Regions from separate parts of the Actinoplanes sichuanensis genome, predicted to be linked through region 2. Evidence: riboswitches for the same ligand, from Rfam matches in the RefSeq annotation. Region 2 holds a riboswitch; the other holds the start of a gene.

Region 1 (3,398 bases), 660 kb from region 2:
GCGGTAGCCGCCCTGGCCGGCCTGGAGTTGCGCCGACTGGGCCTGAAACGGCGCTGAACCCCGGCCGGCTCTCAGTGCTGTCGCAACGTCGTCGAGACGGCACTGAGGACCGGCCGGATCCGACGGTCAGTCGATGGCGGAGGCGGCGTCCTCGTCGTCATCGCCCCACTCGCGGTGGGCGAACGGCAGGATGGCCCAGTAGGTGAGGAACCAGCCGCCGGTGACGATGGTCAGCGGGATCGCCCACTGCCAGTCCAGCAGGTAGTCGGTGATCAGCAGGACGCTCGCCGTCATCGCGATCAGCATGAAGGCCAGGCCACCGGTGGCCATCTTGTGGGCGTACCGGACCAGCTCGGGTTTGCGGCCCTGCCGGAACAGCGCCCGATGGAACGCCACCGGCGAGATGATCATCGCGGTGGCGAACGCCGCGCTGATCAGCGCGACCACGTAGGTGTCCTTCTGGAAATCGGTGACGTTCGGGAAGCCGCTGCTGAACGGCAGGGTCAGCAGGAACGCGAAGAGGATCTGCACGCCCGTCTGCGCGACCCGCAGTTCCTGGAGCAGGTCCGCGAAGTTGCGGTCCCAGCGCTGCTTCTCGGTCTCTCGGGGGGTGTGGGAATCGACCGCCATGACGCGCCGAATTCCCCGTCCGACCCCTTGATCAAACGCCGATCCGGGCCAGGACCGCGTCGGCCAGCTCACGCGGCGCCTGCTCGGGCACCCAGTGACTGACGCCGCGCATCGCCACCAGCTGGTAGTCGGCTCGCACCCAGTCCCTGGTACGCAGCGCCGCGGTCAGCCCGACCACCCCGTCCTTGTCGCTCCACACGTAGGTGGTCGGCACCGTCACCTCACCGAGGTTCGCGATCTGGGACGCGTCGAAGGCGCGGTACCAGTTGAGGCCGCCGGTGAGCCGGCCCGGTTCGCGCATCGCCGCCACGTACTGTTCAGCGCGCATGCCGATCGGCCGCAGCATCAGGCGCAACGGCAGGGCATGCTGGGCGAGCAGCAGCCGCTCGGCGAACCTCCGCCGGAACACCTCGAAGTAGGCGAGCCGCGCCTTCTGGCTGGGCCGCACCCGGATCGCGAGCAGCAGCGCCCGCGGGTGCGGGACGGAGATCGCGGTGAGGGTCCGCACCCGGTCCGGGTGCCGGGCGGCCAGCTGCCAGGCCACCTGTGCGCCCCAGTCGTGGCCGACGACGTGCGCGCTGTCGAGGCCGAGCGAGTCGAGGACGGCGACGGCGTCGGCGGTCACCGACGGCATGGTGTAGGCGGAGACGTCGGACGGGCGGGCGCCCGGTGAGCAGCCGCGCTGGTCCATCGCGTAGGTCCGCAGCCCGGCCGCGTGCAGATGCGGCAGAACCAGGTCGAACTCCCGGGAATCCTGAGGAAAGCCGTGCAGCAGGAGAACCGGTTCACCGTCCTCCGGCCCACCCTCGTGAACGTCGAACGTCAGTCCCCGGGCTTTGACCTCGATCACGTCGTCCCCTCCCTGTGATACCCCGCTACCAGGTGTTACGGTCATCGAAGCACATCCAATCCGACAGGGGAGCGCACAGCGCTGAGAGTGCGGGAAATCCGCAGACCCTAGTACCTGATCTGGGTAATGCCAGCGCAGGAAGCTCGGTCTCTCCAGCCGCGTCGTGCCCTGGGCATCGCCGCCCAGGGAACACGGCGTGCGTCTCCTCCCGGTACCCACTGGGAGGCAATCCAATGGCATCAACGTCCAATCGATGGCGGACGATAGACATCGTCATCGCCTCCGTCATCGCCGTCGCGTTCGGCGTGATCTTCTGGGCCTGGGGCACGGTCTGGTCGATCACCGAGGGCGCCTTCGCGTTCTTCCCACCGGCGCAGACCATCATCTACGGCATCTGGCTGGTCCCGGCCGTCCTCGGCGGTCTGATCATCCGAAAGCCGGGCGCCTCGCTCTACACCGAGTTGGTCGCGGCCACCGTGTCCGCGCTGCTCGGCAGCCAGTGGGGCGTCGACACGATCGTCTCCGGCCTGATCCAGGGCCTCGGCGCCGAACTGGCCTTCGCACTGCTGCTCTACCGCAACCACCGGCTGCCGGCCGCGATCCTGGCCGGTGCGCTGACCGGGGTCAGCGCGGCGTCCTACGACTTCGTCAAGTACACGGTCGGCATGGACCTGTGGTCGTACCGGATCCCGTACGCGGCGATCACCGTCCTCAGCGGCGCGATCCTGGCCGGGGCCGGTTCGTGGGCGCTGGTCCGGGCGCTCGCTCCGACCGGGGTGCTGGACCGGTTCGAAGCGGGCCGGGAACGGGCAACCGTCTGAGACATGAGTGACGTTCAGCTCCGCGGCTTCGGGTGGCGGCACGCCGGTCGCCGCTCGTGGGCGGTCCGCGGGCTGGACCTGGAAGTGCGGCACGGCGAGCGGGTGCTCCTACTCGGCCCATCCGGGGCCGGCAAGAGCACGCTGCTCGCCGCGTTGGCCGGGCTGCTGCCCGAGGACTCCGGCGAGTCCGAGGGCACGATCCGGATCGACGGGCTCGACCCGCGCAAGGCACGCGAGCGGGTCGGCATCCTCTTCCAGGACCCGCAGACCCAGCTGGTGATGGCCCGCAGCGGCGACGACGTGGCGTTCGGCCCGGAGAACCGGGGAGTGCCCGCCGGTGAGATCTGGCCACGGGTGTCCGACGTGCTGGATCGTGTCGGTTTCCCGTACCCCGTCAATCGTCCGACCTCGGCCCTCTCCGGCGGTGAGGCGCAACGCCTCGCTCTCGCCGGTGTTCTCGCGTTGCGTCCCGGCCTGCTGCTGCTCGACGAGCCGACCGCGAACCTGGACCCGCCGGGCGCCGCGCTGATCCGCGACGCGCTGGCCCGGGCCACCGGCCCGGACACCACGCTGATCATCGTGGAACACCGGGTCGCCGAGGCCCTTCCGCTGGTCGACCGGGTGGTGGTCCTGGAGCCGGGCGGCGGTGTCCGCGCCGACGGCTCACCCGAGATGATCTTCGCCGCCTACGGCGACAAACTCGCTGACGAGGGCGTCTGGGTGCCGGGTTTCCAGGTCCCGCCGCGCAAGGCGAAAACCAAGACCGACATCGATTTGGTACGGGCTACGCGCGCCGAAGTGAGCAGACGCCTCGACCCCGTCTCGGTAGATGTCGGAGCGGGCGAGGTGGTGGCCGTGACCGGGCCCAACGGCGCGGGCAAGTCGACCCTGGCGCTGCTGCTCGGCGGGCTGCTCGCACCCACGTCCGGGCGGGTCGAGGCGTTCGGTGACAGCCGGCCGCCGCACCGATGGCGGGCCGCGACCCTGGCCGGCCGGATCGGGTCGGTCTTCCAGAACCCGGAACACCAGTTCGTCACGTCCCGCGTCACCGACGAGCTCGCGCTCGGGCCCCGCCGGTTGGGCCGCTCCCCCGCCGA
Region 2 (3,398 bases):
GCAGGGTCCGTTCGTCCCCGATGACCTCGAGCTTGATCAGATCCGTCTCGAAGGCCTCCCGCGCCATCTGCGCCGTCTTGACCGCGTCACCGGCGGTGTAGCAGCCGGCCGTGTTCGGCAGCACCCGCACCCCGAGCCGGTCCAGCATCGGCAGCAGACCCGGCCCGGCCGCGTCCACCCGCCGCAGCGCCACCGTGACCAGGGTCGACTCGGACGCGGCGATGGCCTCCTCCAGCGCGGTGAGGCTGTTCGCCCCGCCGGTGCCGAGGATCAGCCCGTTCTCCGGAAGTAACGTCATGTCAACCTCCCTGCGCGGCGGTGAGCACCTCGATCCGGTCGCCGTCCACGAGGTCCACCTCCGACCAGGTCGAACGTGGAACCACGGTGCCGTTGACCGCGACCGCCACCCCACGCTGGGCGGCGATGATCTCCGCGACCAGGGTCGCGACCGAACAGGTACCGGACCGGCTCTGGGCCTGGCCGTTGATCGTCAGTTTCATCGGAACCTCCCGGGACCGAACGCGTCGAGAATCGGATCGGCCGAGCCGGTGAGCACCAGGTCGGCGATGAGTCGTGCGGTGATCGGGGCGAGCAGGATGCCGTTGCGGAAGTGTCCGGCCGCGACCACCACGCGGCGGTCGTCGTCGAGATACCCGAGGATCGGTGCGTTGTCCGGGGTACCCGGCCGGTGTCCGACGGTGACCTCGGCGAGTTCGTGTTCGGCCAGACCCGGCACCAGATCGAGGGCGGCGCGCAACAGGTCGTGGACACCGGCGGCGGTGGGCATCCGGTCGGCACGTTCCTCCTGGGTGGCGCCGACCACGACCTCACCGTCGGCCCGCGGGACCAGGTACACGTGCCGCCCGTCGGCAGCGCCGTCGATCACGTGCTCGAGCAGGCCGGGTTCGCCGCGCAGCCGAAGCACCTGCCCTTTGACCGGCCGGATCGGCAGCCCGGTGAGCGCCCCGGTCCGATGCCCGGCGGCCACGATGATCACGTCGGGCCGGCCTGCCGAAGCGCCCGTCCCGCTCCCACCGTCAGCGTCCAGTTCGGATAGATCCGTTATCTCGCGAGTGATGATCCGGCCCGCCAACCGATCCCGGAGAACCGCGACGACCTTGCGCGGGTCGACCTGATGCTCAGCAGCCGCGAACGCCCCCGCCCGAACCCGAGGTGAGATCGCCGCCTCGAGATCACGCACCTGCGAACCGGTCAGCGGCGTCAACTTCTGGTGCTTCCACTCCCTCGCCGCCTCGGCCACGTCATCCGCCGTCAACGCCAGCGAAAGCGTCCCCGTCCTGTCGTAGCCGACGTCTCCGAGGCCCGCCGCAAACGAGGGCCACAGCTCCTGCCCGGCTTCCAACAGCCGGGTGAGGTGCGGATACTCGAAGGCCGACTCCCCACCGGGTGCGAGCATCCCGGCCGCGACATGCCAGGCTCCGCCCGTCCCGTCCGGCGCCGACTCGTAAACGACGACGTCGGCGCCGCGGCCCGACAACTCCGCTGCGATGGCGAGCCCGATGATCCCGCCGCCGACGACCGCGATCCGGCGAGGCGCGGCAGAGAGGGGGGTCGAGGCGCCGTCGGTGCCGGCAACGGGGTCAGGAGTCGGGGCACGGTCGGGGACCGCGTCGGGGCCGGCGGCGGAAGAGGCTGCGAGATCGCGGTTCACGGCAGGACCGCCAGGAATTCCGCGACCGCCCCCTTCGGATCCGCCGCGAAGGCGGAGACAGCCGCGACCCCGTGCACCGCGAGCTGCGGCACCCGTTCCGCGGTGATACCGCCGATCGCCAGAACCGGAGTGCCCGGCACCGCGTCGGCGACGGCCGCGATCGCGGCCGGCCCGAGTGGTGGCGGCAGTCCGTCCTTAGTGGACGTGGGGAAGGCCGGTCCGACGCCGAGATAGCTCGCCCCGGCGTCGACGGCGGCTCGCGCCGCTCGGGGGTCACGGCAGGTCGCGCCGACGATCGCGGTCGGGCCGAGGACGCGGCGTCCGGCGGACACCGGCAGGTCGTCGGCCCCGAGGTGTACGCCGTCCGCCTGAGCCGCGAGGGCGACCCCGACCCGGTCGTTGACCAGCACGATCGTGCCGGCCGGTCGGCACACCGCAATCGCGGCGCAGGTCAACGCGTACGCCGAAGCGTCGTTGCTCTTGACTCTGATCTGGACGGCCACGTCGGGAAGCCCGGCGACACCGCGAACAACGTCGATGTCATCGGTTATGACGTGGATACGGGGGAAGGATGCGCCCATGGAGAACTCCTCCCTGCGCCGGCATTACCCGGATCAGGTTCGACGGTCGGGGGCCGCATCAGCCCCCCTCTCAGCCCGGTGCCCGGACTCCCGTGGGTTGTGTCTGTAACCGGACCCTAACCGGTCCGTGACGAGAAAACTAGCGGACGTCCCAGACCGGCTCGGGAACCTCGACCACTTCTCCGTCCCCTCTGAACAGCACGAAGCGATCGAAAGACCTGGTGAACCACCGATCGTGGGTGACCGCGATCACCGTACCGTCAAACGCCTTCAGTCCTTCCTCGAGCGCTTCGGCGGAGGCGAGGTCCAGGTTGTCGGTCGGCTCGTCGAGGAGCAGCACCGTCGCCCCGGACAATTCGAGCAGGAGCACCAGGAACCGCGCCTGCTGCCCACCGGAGAGGGTGCCGAACCGCTGGTCGCCCTGGGCGGCCAGCTCGTACCGGTTGAGGTGCTTCATGGCACCGGCCCGGTCCTGTCCGGACCGATGCTCGTCACCGCGCCAGAGGATCTCGACGAGGGTCTTCTCGACGAGTTCCGGCCGGTCGTGGGTCTGCGAGAAGTGGCCGGGCCGGACCCGCGCCCCGAGCCGTGCCTTGCCGTCGTGCGAGACCTTCGCGAGCGGCGCCCCGTCGACGGGCCGGTGTTCCAGGTCGGGGTCGGTGCCGCCGGCCGCGAGCAGGCGCAGGAAGTGCGACTTGCCGGTGCCGTTCGCGCCGAGCACGGCGACCCGGTCGCCATACCAGATCTCCAGGTCGAACGGGAACGTCAGGTTCTCGAGTTCGAGCTGTTCACAGATGACCGCGCGCTTGCCGGTGCGGCCACCGCGCAGGTTCATCTTGACGGCCTGGTCCTTCGGTGGCAGCGGCGGCGGGCCGGCCTCCTCGAACTTGCGGAGCCGAGTCTGCGCGGCCTGATAGCGGGAGGCCAGGCCGTCGTTGTAGGCGGCCTTGTTCTTGAGCATGAAGACCAGTTCCTTGATCTTCTCGTGCTCCTCGTCCCAGCGGCGGCGCAGCTCCTCCATCCGCTCGTGCCGGTTCATCCGAGCCTCGTGCCAGGAGGCGAACCCGCCCGGATGGGTCCAGGCGCCGCCACCCTCGACGGCGACGACCCGGCTCGCGGTCTCGGCCAGCAACTCGCGATCGTGT

Evidence for each region. A riboswitch is a leader RNA that binds a small molecule or an ion and turns the genes downstream of it on or off. The one in region 2 is predicted to bind thiamine pyrophosphate.
Region 1: linked by a shared signal. The riboswitch ahead of Q0Z83_RS37430 (ECF transporter S component) and the one ahead of Q0Z83_RS40445 (thiamine phosphate synthase) in region 2 are both predicted to bind thiamine pyrophosphate.

Annotation. Positions count from the first base shown of each region.
Region 1 covers NZ_AP028461.1:8,164,222-8,167,619, forward strand. Annotated here, with positions in the region: gene Q0Z83_RS37415 (hypothetical protein) at 1-57, shown strand, start outside; gene Q0Z83_RS37420 (DUF6328 family protein) at 127-630, opposite strand; gene Q0Z83_RS37425 (alpha/beta fold hydrolase) at 662-1,477, opposite strand; TPP riboswitch at 1,536-1,639, shown strand; gene Q0Z83_RS37430 (ECF transporter S component) at 1,714-2,301, shown strand; gene Q0Z83_RS37435 (ABC transporter ATP-binding protein) at 2,305-3,398, shown strand, end outside.
Region 2 covers NZ_AP028461.1:8,826,914-8,830,311, forward strand. Annotated here, with positions in the region: gene Q0Z83_RS40430 (thiazole synthase) at 1-298, opposite strand, end outside; gene thiS (sulfur carrier protein ThiS) at 300-500, opposite strand; gene thiO (glycine oxidase ThiO) at 497-1,672, opposite strand; gene Q0Z83_RS40445 (thiamine phosphate synthase) at 1,669-2,253, opposite strand; TPP riboswitch at 2,247-2,357, opposite strand; gene Q0Z83_RS40450 (ABC-F family ATP-binding cassette domain-containing protein) at 2,393-3,398, opposite strand, start outside.